DNA from 3 places in the Janthinobacterium sp. JF4 genome. Region 3 is predicted to be linked to each of the others. Evidence: predicted binding sites of a transcription regulator. Region 3 holds the regulator's gene; each other region holds the start of a gene.
What was found. The regulator LexA, encoded in region 3, represses DNA repair genes until DNA is damaged. The targets are predictions, from matches to a motif close to ACTGTATNNNNATACAGT.

Region 1 (4,112 bases), on a different contig from region 3:
CGCGACCTGGCCAGCCGCAAGGGCTGCGCGCGCATCACTTTGACGGTGTGGGAAAAGAGCGAGGCGCTGCAAGTGTATCTGCACAAGGGTTTTCGCAGCGTGGGCACGTTTGACTATGCCTACAGCCTGTTCTATGACCGGCTGCATTTCCTCGTGTATGAAGGAAACTGAGGAGGGAAACTGAGGGAAGCGGGGGCGGCCGGCAGCCGCCCGTGAGGCAACTTACAAAGCCAGGAAGGCCAGGGCCGCCACGGCCGTCGGCAGCAGGGCGCCCGCCAGCAGGCCGACGGCGCCGATCGATTCATCCTGGAAACCGCGGCGCAGCAGGGATACGCCGGCCGGGTTCGGCGCGTTGGCGATGACGGTCAGGCCGCCACCGGCCACGGCGCCAGCCATCAGCATGTATTTCGCTTCGTCCGTCATGCCGACGATCAGCGAACCGAGGTAGGTGAGGGCCGCATTGTCGGTGATCGCCGTCAAGCCCAGGGCGCCGAAGAACAGGGCCAGCGGCTTCAGGCTCGAGACGATGGGCTGCAGCCACCATTGCTGCATGCCGCCCAGTACCACCAGACCGCCGAGGAAGAAGCCGACCAGCAAACCCTCTTTCAGGATCAGCGGGCTTTGATAGCGGTCATACGCCTGCACGAAGCCGAGGAAGAACAGGAACAGGCCGAAGAACAGCACGGGATGGTGTGCCAGGGCGACCACGCCGCCCAGCACGATCATGTGCACGACGCTGACGGCCAGCGGCACTTTGGGCGCTTCCACTTCGCCGGCCTTCGGCTTGATGTCGGAGGTGTTGCTGTGCAGGTATTTGCGCAGCAGGATGCTCACGCCCGTGGCGTTGACCAGCACGGCGATGGCCGCCTTCCAGCCGAAATGGCTGGCCATGTAGGCGCTATCCCAGTTCCACGTGGTGGCCACCATCAGCACGGGCGGCGCCGCGTACGAGGTGAGGGTGCCGCCGATGGAAACGTTGACGAACAGCACGCCCAGCGCGCCGTATTTCAGCCATTCAGGAATGCCCGGGCGGAAGATTTGCGGCGCCAGCATCAGCGCGGCCAGGGTCATGGCGGCCGGTTCCGTGATCATCGAACCCGTCAGGGGCACGAGCGCCAGGCCCAGCCAGACGAGGGCCAGTTCCGTGCGCAGCGGCATCACGCGCGCCACGCCTTTGAGCAGGCGCTGCACAGCGTCGAGCACGGGGCGCGAGGCGGCCACCACCATGACGACAAAGACGAACAGCGGTTCCGTGTACTGGCGCGACTCGGCATACTCGATGGCCGCATCGCCGCCCGAGACAAAGGCCATGATGATGATCAAAATGAAGGCCCAGAAGCCGAACACGACTTCCACTTCGCCCAGCAAATGCAGCAGGCCTGCATGGCGGGGGTGGCGCTGAGACAATGTTTCAAACGACTTGGCGGCGAAGGTGTGGATGAGGGCAAGGCCGAAGACGATGGCGCTGATGAGTTGGATGGTAGTCAAATGCGTTTCCTTATGGACGGAGGAAGCCGCCCGGTGCATGGCCGAGCGGTAAGGAGAGTGCTTATGGTACAGCAATCGATGCCAAAAACGGGGTTTTTCGGACATGGCGGAATGGCCTCCGGGGAGGCGCTGCGCAGATAAGCCTTGCCAAAAGGGTCGATGGATAGTACTGTATATGCATACAGTATTTATCTTCATATTCAATTATGCAACATTCCGAATTGATGGCCTCGCCGGAAGCCTTGCACCCGTCCCTGTGGCGCGCATCGCAGTTGGGCCAAGGCGCCACGCGCTGCCTGGACACGGGCTTTGCCGCCCTGGCCGCGCAGCTGCCCGGCGGCGGCTGGCCCAGCGGCAGTCTCATCGATCTGCTGGTGCAGCAGCCGGGCAGCGGCGAATTGCGCCTGCTGGCGCCCGCACTGGCGCAACTGCCGGGCTTGCCCATCGTGCTGCTGCAGCCACCGCATCCGCCGCAGGCGCTGGCGCTGGCCGCGCAGGGCCTGGCGCCGTCGCAATTGTTGTGGCTAAAGAGCGCCGGCAGCAAGGATGCCTTGTGGGCGGCGGAAAACATCTTGCGCAGCGGCACGTGCGGCGCCTTGCTGTTCTGGCAGGCGCACGTGCGCGCCGACAGCCTGCGCCGCCTGCACCTGGCCGCGCAGTCCGGCAACACACTGTTCTGCATGCTGCGCCCCTTGCACGGCGCGCAGGATGCGTCGCCGGCGCCGCTGCGCCTGTCCGTGCGCCCGGCCGCCGGCGGCATCGAGATCGGCTTCATCAAGCGCCGGGGACCGCAGCGCGACGCGCCCCTGTTCCTGCCCCTGCAACCTCCTTCTTTACTGCTGCGTCATGCGACTCTGGATCGGCCTGTGCCTGCCCCGGCTCCCGCTCGAAGTGTTTTGCCCGCGCTGGTCGGCTGACAGCCTCGGCGTGGTGCTGGAGCAGGAGCAAGTGACGGCCCTGTCGCCGCTGGCGCGGGCGGCCGGCGTCAAGCCGGGCATGCGCCGCGCCGGTGTGCTGATGCTGGCGCCGCAGGCGCGCCTGCACGAGCGCTCGCCCGAGCTGGAAGCGCAGGCCCTGCAAGCGGTGGCGCTGGCGCTGCTGCAATATTCTCCGCTGGTGGCGCAGGGCGAGGAAGCGACCCTGCTGGTCGATGCGGGTGCCAGCCTGCGCCTGTTTGGCGGCGTGCGCGCCCTGTGTCGGCACATCGCGGCCAGCTTGCGCGCGCTCGGCTACACGGCCCAGCTGTCGTGCGCCCCCACGGCGCGCGGCGCCTGGCTGCTGGCGCGCGCCGGTACGCGCCGGGGCCGCGTGCTGGGCATGGAGAGTCTCGTGCGCCGTCTCGACCGCCTGCCGTGCGCCCTGCTGCCGCCCGCGCGCCCCTGGCTCGACTGGTTCGAGGGCATCGGCTGCCGCACCCTGGGGCAGTTGCGCCACTTGCCCAGGCCCGGCCTGCAGCGCCGCTGCGGTGCAGGCTTGCTGGACATGCTCGACGAGGCGCATGGCCACAGCACGCAATTGTTCCTGTGGATCGAGGCGCCGCCCACGTTCCGCGCCAGCCTGGAATTGTTCGACCGCGTGGAGCACGCCGACGCGCTGCTGTTCGGCGCGCGCCGCCTGTTGCAGCAGATGACGGGCTGGCTGTGCGCGCGGCAATTTGCCGTCGAGCGCATACAGCTGCTGCTGGCGCACGAGCGGGGCAGGGTGGCGCGCCCGCCCACCGTCATCGAGCTGGCGCTGGGCGAGGCCGTCTGGCGCGACGAGCACCTGGTGCGCTTGCTCAAGGAGCGCCTGGCGCAGCTGGCGCTGGACGCACCCGTGATCGGCCTCACCCTGGAAGCGCTGCAGGTGCAGCCGATGGCGCCGCCCAGCGAAAGCCTGTTCCCCGAGCCGGGCGGCACGCCGCAGGAACGCCAGCGTCTGATGGAATTGCTGGTGGCGCGCCTGGGCGCCGAGAATGTCTTGCAGGCCGCGCCGCGCGCCGATTATCGCCCCGAGGCGGCCAACCAGTGGCTGCCACTGCCGGCCAAGGCCGTTTCAAGAAGCGCGCTGCCCGACCTGCCGCCCGGCTTGCCCGGCATGCCCCGTCCCGGCTGGCTGCTGGCCCAGCCCATCGCCCTGTTGATGCGCGAACACCGGCCGTTCTATGGCTCGCCCTTGAAAATGGTGTCCGTCGCCGAGCGCATCGAGGCGGGCTGGTGGGGCCAGTCGCAGGCGCGCGATTATTTCATCGCCGAAGGCCTCGACCACGCCCACTACTGGGTCTACCGCGAACGCATCGCCGGCAGCGGAGAAGATGCCGCGCCGCGCTGGTTTTTGCATGGCTTGTTTGGCTAAATGCGCTGTCCAGCAGAAGCGGGGAGGCTTGGCTATACTTGCTTTCTTGCTCCGCGTCAGACACTTCAATAAGGATTTTCATGTCCCAACTTTCCGACTTCCCCATCACCCGTAAATGGCCTGCCCGGCATCCCGAGCGCCTGCAGCTGTACTCGCTGCCGACGCCGAACGGCATCAAGGTCTCCATCCTGCTGGAAGAGCTGGGCCTGGCGTACGAGCCGCACCTGGTCAGCTTCGAACAGAACGACCAGCTGTCGCCCGCCTTCCTGTCCCTCAATCCGAACAACAAG
Region 2 (4,112 bases), on a different contig from region 3:
CGGCCCTTGACCCAGTAATCCTGGCGGAACTGGCGATTGACGAGGAAATCGGCGGTGTTCTCGCGGAAAGTGGCATCGGGGATCTGCGCCAGGAAAGCCAGGTGTTCGGGTGACAGATTGAGAGAATGAACATGGTCGGAGTAGGCGGCCGAACCGGCAAACTCGAGCTTGGCGGCAGCGAGCACGGGCTTGATGGCCGAAAACGATACCGGCTGCCAGTAATGATTGAAGTATTCATGCGACAGGTAATTCGGATCGTGCTCGCCGAGTTGCTGCAACCTTAGCGCAATGGTGGGGTTGGCCAGCAGGTAGCGCGGCTTGGTCTCCATCATGCGGTTGACGAAGGACAATGCGCTGCCCACGCGCGTGAGGGAATCCTGCCCCGGCGCGCTCAGCACGCGGCTGTGTTGCTGCATCAGGTCGCGGATCGGCGCCATTGCCGCCCAGCCCGCCTGCGTGTTGTAGCTGATATACAGCACGCCACCCGGCTTGAGCTTGCGGGCCAGGAAATCGGCGATACACGCCTGGTTTTCCGGCGAGATCCAGCTCCAGATGCCGTGCAGGGCGATGAAATCGAAGTCAGGCAGGTCGGTGCGGGTGCAAAAGTCCTGGAACGATTGTTCCGCCAGCATCGCGCCATTGCCCGAGACCTCGGCCAGTTCCTGCGCAAAAGCCGTCTGGGCCGGATTGAAATCGGTGCCATGCCAGCTTACGCCCGACGCTGCGGCATGGATATTGACGCTCATGCCCTGGCCAAACCCGAGTTCGCATGCGGTGCTGACTTTGGGCGGCTGAATACCCCAGCTCAGCAGCAGCAACTGCGTGCGCAAGGGGTTCAATTCCGTGTAATAGCCGTAGGTGTATGCGGTTTCAGCCGTGTAGCCGGCATGCCAGTTGCTCATCAAGTGTCCGTATCCTATGTCCGAAGTGCCGATGTGCACCATGTGCCACCGTTTGTGGGCAGAATAACTGATCCTTGCATGCAGGTTAACAATTATTACTCGTCCTCCGGCTCCAGGCCTTTCAGCGCCACCTGCACCGCGCGCTGTGAAAAACCGCGCTGCATCAAAAAACGCATCTGCTTGTTGCGCTGCTCGGCGTCAACCGCCACGGCACCGAACTTGCGGCGCCACACTTCGCAGGCGCGTGCAACTTCCCCTTCGGCCAACCCCGCCTTGAGTTCCTGCAGCGCTTCGCCGCCTATGCCATGGCTTTGCAATTCCGCCATGATGCGGCTGTTGCCGAAGCGGGCCGAGCGGCGGTGGATCAGCGACTCGGAAAAGCGCTCCTGCGACAGCCAGTTGGCTTGCTCCAGGCTGTCGAGCAAGGCTTCCACGTCATCGCCCTCTTGCGCATGGCGCTGCAGCTTGCGCCGCAATTCCATGCGGCTGTGTTCGCGCATCGACAGAAAGCGTAGCGCCCTGCCCTTCAGGCTTAGTTGTACTGCGGCCATACACCCACCTTGTCTTTCATTCCACGATCAAGCCATCCAAACACAATCGCCGCCCGGCGCATTAGCGCGGGACGGCGATCAGGATCCTACCTTGCGGCAAGCCATGCGTAGGTCGGATTAGGCCCCTTGGGCCGTAATCCGACAACATTGTTGGCGTCTGATCCGACAACATTGTTGACGTCTGTGGTGTTGTCGGATTACGCGCGGCTTTGCCGCGCTAATCCGACCTACTCTCTGCCTTGGCTTCCGCCTTGGCAGCCTTGTCGGCGGCTTTATCCGCTTTTTCCGGCTTTTCAGCTGCCAGCGGCGGCAGTTCGCGCACGCCCAGCGAAGCGCGGACCTTGTTTTCGATTTCCCGGGCCAGCGCCGGACGCTCTTGCAGGAAGGCGCGGGCGTTGTCCTTGCCCTGACCGATGCGTTCGCCGTTGTAGCTGTACCACGAACCGGATTTTTCCACGATCTTGGCGTCCGAGCCCAGGTCCAGGATTTCGCCTTCGCGCGAGGTGCCGGCACCGTACAGGATGTCGAAGTGCGCTTCCTTGAACGGTGGCGCGATCTTGTTCTTGACGACCTTGACCTTGGTTTCATTGCCGATCACTTCGTCGCCGGACTTGATCGAGCCGGTACGGCGGATATCCAGGCGCACGGAGGCGTAGAATTTCAGCGCATTGCCGCCGGTGGTCGTTTCCGGGCTGCCGAACATCACGCCGATCTTCATGCGGATCTGGTTGATGAAGATGACCAGGGTATTCGTGCGGTTGATGGAACCGGTCAGCTTGCGCAGGGCTTGCGACATCAGGCGCGCTTGCAGGCCTGGCAGCGAGTCGCCCATGTCGCCTTCGATCTCGGCGCGTGGCGTCAGTGCGGCCACGGAGTCGATGACGACGAGGTCAACGCTGCCCGAACGCACGAGGGCGTCGCAGATTTCCAGCGCTTGCTCGCCCGTATCCGGTTGCGAGATCAGCAATTCGTGCAGATTCACGCCCAGCTTTTGCGCGTAACCGACGTCCAGCGCGTGCTCGGCATCGATAAAGGCGCAGGTGCCGCCCAGTTTTTGCATTTCGGCGATGGTTTGCAGGGTCAGGGTGGTTTTACCCGACGATTCCGGACCGTAGATCTCCACCACGCGGCCGCGCGGCAAGCCGCCCACACCCAGCGCGATATCGAGGCCGAGCGAACCGGTCGACACGACTTGCACTTCTTCGATCACCGCGCTGGCATCCATGCGCATGACCGAACCTTTGCCAAACTGCTTCTCGATCTGCGCCAGTGCAGCGGCGAGCGCCTTGGCTTTTTCCGATGCGGGTACTACAGCTTTTTTATCGTCCATATGTTCTTTCAGCCGTTCTACAGTTGCGAATCCATTTGAATCCGGCAGCCTGCGATAGCGCCAGTGGGTTAAATTCTTTACACAGACAGTACTGTATAAAAAAACAGTGATCAATGCAAGCGGAACGTGGATTTGTTTTGAAACAGATCAATACAAGCCTGGTTTTTCACAAAAACTATCCACCTTGCGGAAAATGAAACACAATACAAGCTTCTACCGCCGCAAGCATAGGAAGTGCATCATGCGTATTTTACTTGCCGAAGATGACAGCGTGCTGGCCGATGGCCTGACCCGTTCGCTGCGCCAGTCCGGTTATGCGATCGACTACGTCAGGACGGGCCAGGAGGCCGATACGGCCCTGTCCACCCAGGAATTCGACCTGCTGATCCTCGACCTGGGCCTGCCCAAGATGTCCGGCCTGGAAGTGCTGCGCCGCCTGCGCGCGCGCGCCTCGCTGCTGCCCGTGCTGATCCTGACGGCCGCCGATTCCATCGAACAACGCGTGAATGGCCTCGACCTCGGTGCCGATGATTATATGGCCAAGCCGTTCGCCCTGTCGGAACTGGAGGCAAGAGTGCGCGCCCTGACGCGCCGCGGCGCCGGCGGCGGCGCCACCATCATCAAGCACGGTCCCCTCAGCTACGACCAGGTGGGGCGCAGCGCCTACATCAACGACCAGATGCTCGACCTGTCGGCGCGCGAACTGGGCTTGCTGGAAATCCTGCTGGGCCGCACCGGCCGCCTCGTCTCGAAAGAGCAGCTGGTCGACCACCTGTGCGAATGGGGCGAAGAAGTGTCGAACAACGCCATCGAAGTGTATGTGCACCGCTTGCGCAAGAAGATCGAGGTGGGCGGCGTGCGCATCGCCACCGTGCGCGGCCTCGGCTATTGCCTGGAAAAATACTCGGAAGCGGCGCGCCTGAACGCCGAAGCGGGCGAGTCGGCAAGCCCGGCCAGCGGACCCGCCAGCAAGTGAAAGCGCGCGAAGCGCCAGCGGACGAGGCGGACGACGACGACTGGTTCGAGCCGCCCACCACGGAGCAGGACGACACCATCGAGCATTCGCTGTTTGGCGAAATCCTCGACTGGATGCTGGCGCCCTTGCTGCTGCTGTGGCCAATGAGCATCGCCATCACCTATCTGGTGGCCAAGGGCATCGCCAATCAGCCCTTCGACCATGCGCTGGAAGACAGCGTGACGGTGCTGACGCAGCAGGTCAAGCAGGCCGACGGCGCGCTGCTGCGCCGCGCGCCGGAAAAAAGCAGTAACAACAAGGGCCGCGACTTCCTGCGCGGCGACGATATCGACACCCTGTATTACCTCGTGATG
Region 3 (4,112 bases):
CCCTGGCGCACAATGGCAACCTGACCAACTGGGAACAGTTGAAGCTGGAAATGTTCAAGAACGACCGCCGCCACATCAATACCGATTCCGATTCGGAAGTGCTGCTCAACGTGCTGGCGCATGAAATCCAGGAAGCGACGACGGGCCTGAACCTGGATCCGGAAGCGATTTTCAAGGCCGTTACCGTGCTGAACCGCCGCGTCAAGGGCGGTTACGCGGCCGTCGCGCAAATCGCCGGCGTGGGCTTGCTGGCCTTCCGCGACCCGCACGGCATCCGCCCGCTGTGCCTGGGCATCAATGAAACGGAGCAAGGTCCCGAATACCTGATCGCCTCCGAATCCGTGGCCCTGGAAGGTATGGGCTTCCGCTTCGTGCGCGACATCGGTCCCGGCGAAGCCGTCTTCATCGATGCCGACAAGAAATTGCACAGCGCCCAATGCGCCGACAATGCCAGCCTGAACCCATGCGTGTTCGAGTTCGTCTATTTGGCCCGTCCCGACTCCGTTATCGACGGCGCCTCCGTGTACGCGACGCGCCTGAAAATGGGCGAATACCTGGCCGAGAAGATCCGCGCCGAGTTGCCTGGCGTGCATATCGACGTGGTCATGCCGATTCCCGATTCCTCGCGTCCGGCCGCCATCCAGCTGGCCATGGCGCTGAACATCGAGTACCGCGAAGGCTTCATCAAGAACCGCTATATCGGCCGTACCTTCATCATGCCGGGCCAGGCGGCGCGCAAGAAATCCGTGCGCCAGAAGCTCAACGCGATCCCGTCCGAATTCAAGGACAAGGTCGTGCTGCTGGTCGACGATTCCATCGTGCGCGGCACCACCAGCCGTGAAATCGTGCAGATGGCGCGCGAAGCGGGCGCGACGAAAGTCATCTTCGCTTCGGCCGCGCCGCCGGTCATCTACCCGAACGTGTATGGCATCGACATGCCAACGCGCGACGAACTGATCGCCTACGGCCGCACGACGGAAGAAGTGTGCCGCGAAATCACGGCCGACTACCTCGTGTACCAGGATATCGGCGCGCTGAAGCAGGCGATCGCCGACGTCAACCCGGCCCTGACGAACTTCGAGGCATCGTGCTTCGATGGCGTGTACGTGACGGGCGACGTGTCGCAGGAGTACCTGGACCGCCTGGAATATGCGCGCCACCATCCGAAGGCGGCAGCGCCCGAAGATACGCCGCGTTCCCAGTTGAACCTGAACCTGGCAACGACAGAAGCATAAGTAAGCTGCCCGGCCGATGCCGGGCATTTTTTTCTCCGCGATCATGACCACCAATAAAAACTACGGCTTTACCACCACCATCCTGCATAACGACCGCCGCAAGGGCATCGAACACGGTTCCCTGCACAAGCCCGTACATACTTCTGTTGCCTTCGGTTACGCCGATGCGCGCCAGCTCGCCTCCGTGTTCCAGGGCAAGGAGCCGGGCTTCCGCTATGGCCGCCAGGGTAACCCGACGGTCTCCGCGCTGGAAGACAAGGTCAACAAGATGGAAGACGGCGTCGCCACCCTGTGCTTCGCCACCGGCATGGGCGCCATCGGCGCCGTAGTGCAATCCTTGCTGCGCGCGGGCGATCATGTCGTCTCGTCGGCCTTTTTGTTTGGCAACACCAACAGCCTGTGGCAAACGGTGACGGGGCAGGGTATCGCCGTGTCCTTCGTCGATGCCACTCTTGTCGCCAACGTGGCGGCCGCCATCACGCCGCAAACGCGCATCGTGTTTGTCGAAACCATCGCCAATCCGCGCACGCAGATCGCCGACCTGAAAAAAATCGGCGACTTGTGCCGCGAGAAGGGCATCTTGTACATCGTCGACAACACGATGACGACGCCATACCTGTTCCGCCCGAAAGCGGTGGGCGCGGGCCTGGTGGTCAATGCCTTGACGAAATCCATTGGCGGTCACGGCAATGCGCTGGGCGGCAGCTTGACGGACACGGGCGTGTTCGACTGGACCCAGTATCCGAACATTTTCGACAATTACAAGAAGGCGGCGCCGGCGCAGTGGGGCATCGCGCAAATCCGCGCCAAGGCCTTGCGCGACTTCGGCGCCTCCCTGGGCCCGGAAGCGGCGCACCATATCGCCGTCGGCGCGGAAACCATGGCCTTGCGCATGGACCGCACCTGCTCGAACGCCCTGGCGCTGGCCACCATGCTGGCCGCGGACCCGCGCGTGGCCGCCGTGCATTACCCGGGCTTGGCGTCGCACCCGCAGCACGCGCTGGCGACGGATTTGTTCCGCAGCTATGGTTCCCTGTTCAGCTTTGAGTTGAAGGACGGCATCGACTGCTTCGATTTCCTCAACCGCCTGAATTTAGCGATTCCAGCCAGTAACCTGGGTGACACGCGCACCCTGGTCATCCCCGTCGCCCACACGATTTTCTACGAGATGGGTGCCGAGCGGCGCGCCAGCATGGGCATTGCCGAATCGCTGATCCGGGTGTCCGTCGGCATCGAGGACGAGGTTGATTTGCTCGAGGATTTCCGCCAGGCGCTGGACGTATAACAAGCCGCGCAAATGAAAAAGGGCCGCGACAGTCATGCTGTTGCGGCCCTTTTTACGTGCGGCAGTCTAATGCCAGCTGCGCATGAGTCCGACGGCCAGACCTTCCAATGCAAACTCGTCTTCCGGCGACACGGTAATGACCTTGAAGTCGGGGTTTTCCGGCAGCAGTTCGATGACGGAGCCCGTTTTCTTGTAGCGCTTGACGGTGACTTCGTCGCCGATGCGGGCGACGACGATCTGGCCATTCTTGGCGCTGTCGACCTTTTTCACGGCCAATAAATCGCCATCCATGATGCCGGCGTCGCGCATGGACCAGCCGCGCACCTTCAGCAGGAAGTCGGGTTTGGCCGAGAACAGGGCCGGGTCCACGTTGTAGCTCGCTTCCAGGTTTTCCTGCGCCAGGATGGGCGAACCGGCAGCCACGCGGCCGATCAGCGGCAGCGACAGCAGCAGCGCTGCCGGCACTTTCGACGGCGCCGCTTCGGCGGCCGCGCCGATCAGGCGGATGCCGCGCGAGGTGCCGGGCGAAATCTCGATCGCGCCCTTGCGGGCCAGGGCTTGCAAATGCTCTTCGGCCGCATTGGCCGATTTGAAACCCAGTTCATTGGCGATTTCGGCACGGGTGGGAGGAAAGCCCGTATTTTCAATCGCGTCCTTGATCAGGTTCAGGATTTGTTCTTGTCGTGCTGTCAGCTTGATCATGAGCGGTGGGTGCATACTAAAATGCTGTCTATATGAACAGTCTGTATTTTTGTACAGTATCGCCCACTATGCAAGGGGATTTCCGTGTTTTCGGCGAATTTCGCAAGAAATACTTGTCCACGGGCGGAAAGCAGGGGCGAGTACGCGCTTTTCGGACGCTTGAGGAAGGAATGATTGAAACGTTTGCAAAAGGCGGTTATAATCTTCGGCTGACCTTCCCACACCCGTCTTGACGCCGGGGTGGGCGATTATCAATCCGACCTGAAGGAGTTTGCATGCGTCATTATGAAATAGTCTTTATCGTCCATCCGGACCAAAGCGAGCAAGTGCCCGCGATGATCGAACGCTACAAAGCCAGCGTAACCACCCGCGGCGGTTCGGTTCACCGCGTGGAAGATTGGGGCCGCCGTCAAATGGCTTACTCGATCCAAAAGCTGCCTAAAGCACACTACATCTGCCTGAACATCGAATGCGACAACGAGACCCTGGTCGAGTTGGAAACAGCATTCAAATTCAATGATGCCGTGTTGCGTCACCTGACCGTTAAAATGAAGAAAGCTGAAACAGCTCCTTCGCCGATGATGAAATCGGTACAACGCGAAGACGCGGCCAAAAGCCACCGCACCGAAGCACCAGCAGCCGCTCCTGCCGCAGCAGCAGCTTAATTCTTGACCAGGATCGTGCGCTGAACCAGCTACAAGTTACCGCCATCATTGCCGAGCGCGAAATATTGCGCTATACCCCGGCAGGGCTGCCGATTGTGAATGCAGTATTGCAACACAGTTCGCAGCAGATGGAAGCAGGGATTGCCCGTTTGACCGAGTTTGATGTTGCCGCGCTAGCCGCTGGCGAGATCTCAGGCCGGTTCAGTCAGGCAAGCTTGGGCGGGG

Region 1: a site for LexA is predicted at 1,657-1,674, ahead of imuA (translesion DNA synthesis-associated protein ImuA). Genes of this name have one in related genera too.
Region 2: a site for LexA is predicted at 2,874-2,891, ahead of recA (recombinase RecA). Genes of this name have one in related genera too.

The regions. Positions count from the first base shown of each region.
Region 1 covers NZ_JCAQAV010000022.1:80,811-84,922, reverse strand. The annotation lists gene AC54AF_RS17075 (GNAT family N-acetyltransferase) at 1-171, shown strand, start outside; gene AC54AF_RS17070 (putative Na+/H+ antiporter) at 223-1,488, opposite strand; gene imuA (translesion DNA synthesis-associated protein ImuA) at 1,695-2,405, shown strand; gene AC54AF_RS17060 (Y-family DNA polymerase) at 2,335-3,822, shown strand; gene AC54AF_RS17055 (glutathione S-transferase N-terminal domain-containing protein) at 3,903-4,112, shown strand, end outside.
Region 2 covers NZ_JCAQAV010000003.1:66,976-71,087, reverse strand. The annotation lists gene AC54AF_RS04005 (methyltransferase regulatory domain-containing protein) at 1-902, opposite strand, end outside; gene recX (recombination regulator RecX) at 998-1,453, opposite strand; gene recA (recombinase RecA) at 1,671-2,783, opposite strand; gene AC54AF_RS03990 (response regulator) at 3,025-3,759, shown strand; gene AC54AF_RS03985 (sensor histidine kinase) at 3,756-4,112, shown strand, end outside.
Region 3 covers NZ_JCAQAV010000032.1:15,239-19,350, reverse strand. The annotation lists gene purF (amidophosphoribosyltransferase) at 1-1,235, shown strand, start outside; gene AC54AF_RS20220 (cystathionine gamma-synthase family protein) at 1,279-2,520, shown strand; gene lexA (transcriptional repressor LexA) at 2,587-3,222, opposite strand; gene rpsF (30S ribosomal protein S6) at 3,498-3,887, shown strand; gene priB (primosomal replication protein N) at 3,908-4,112, shown strand, end outside.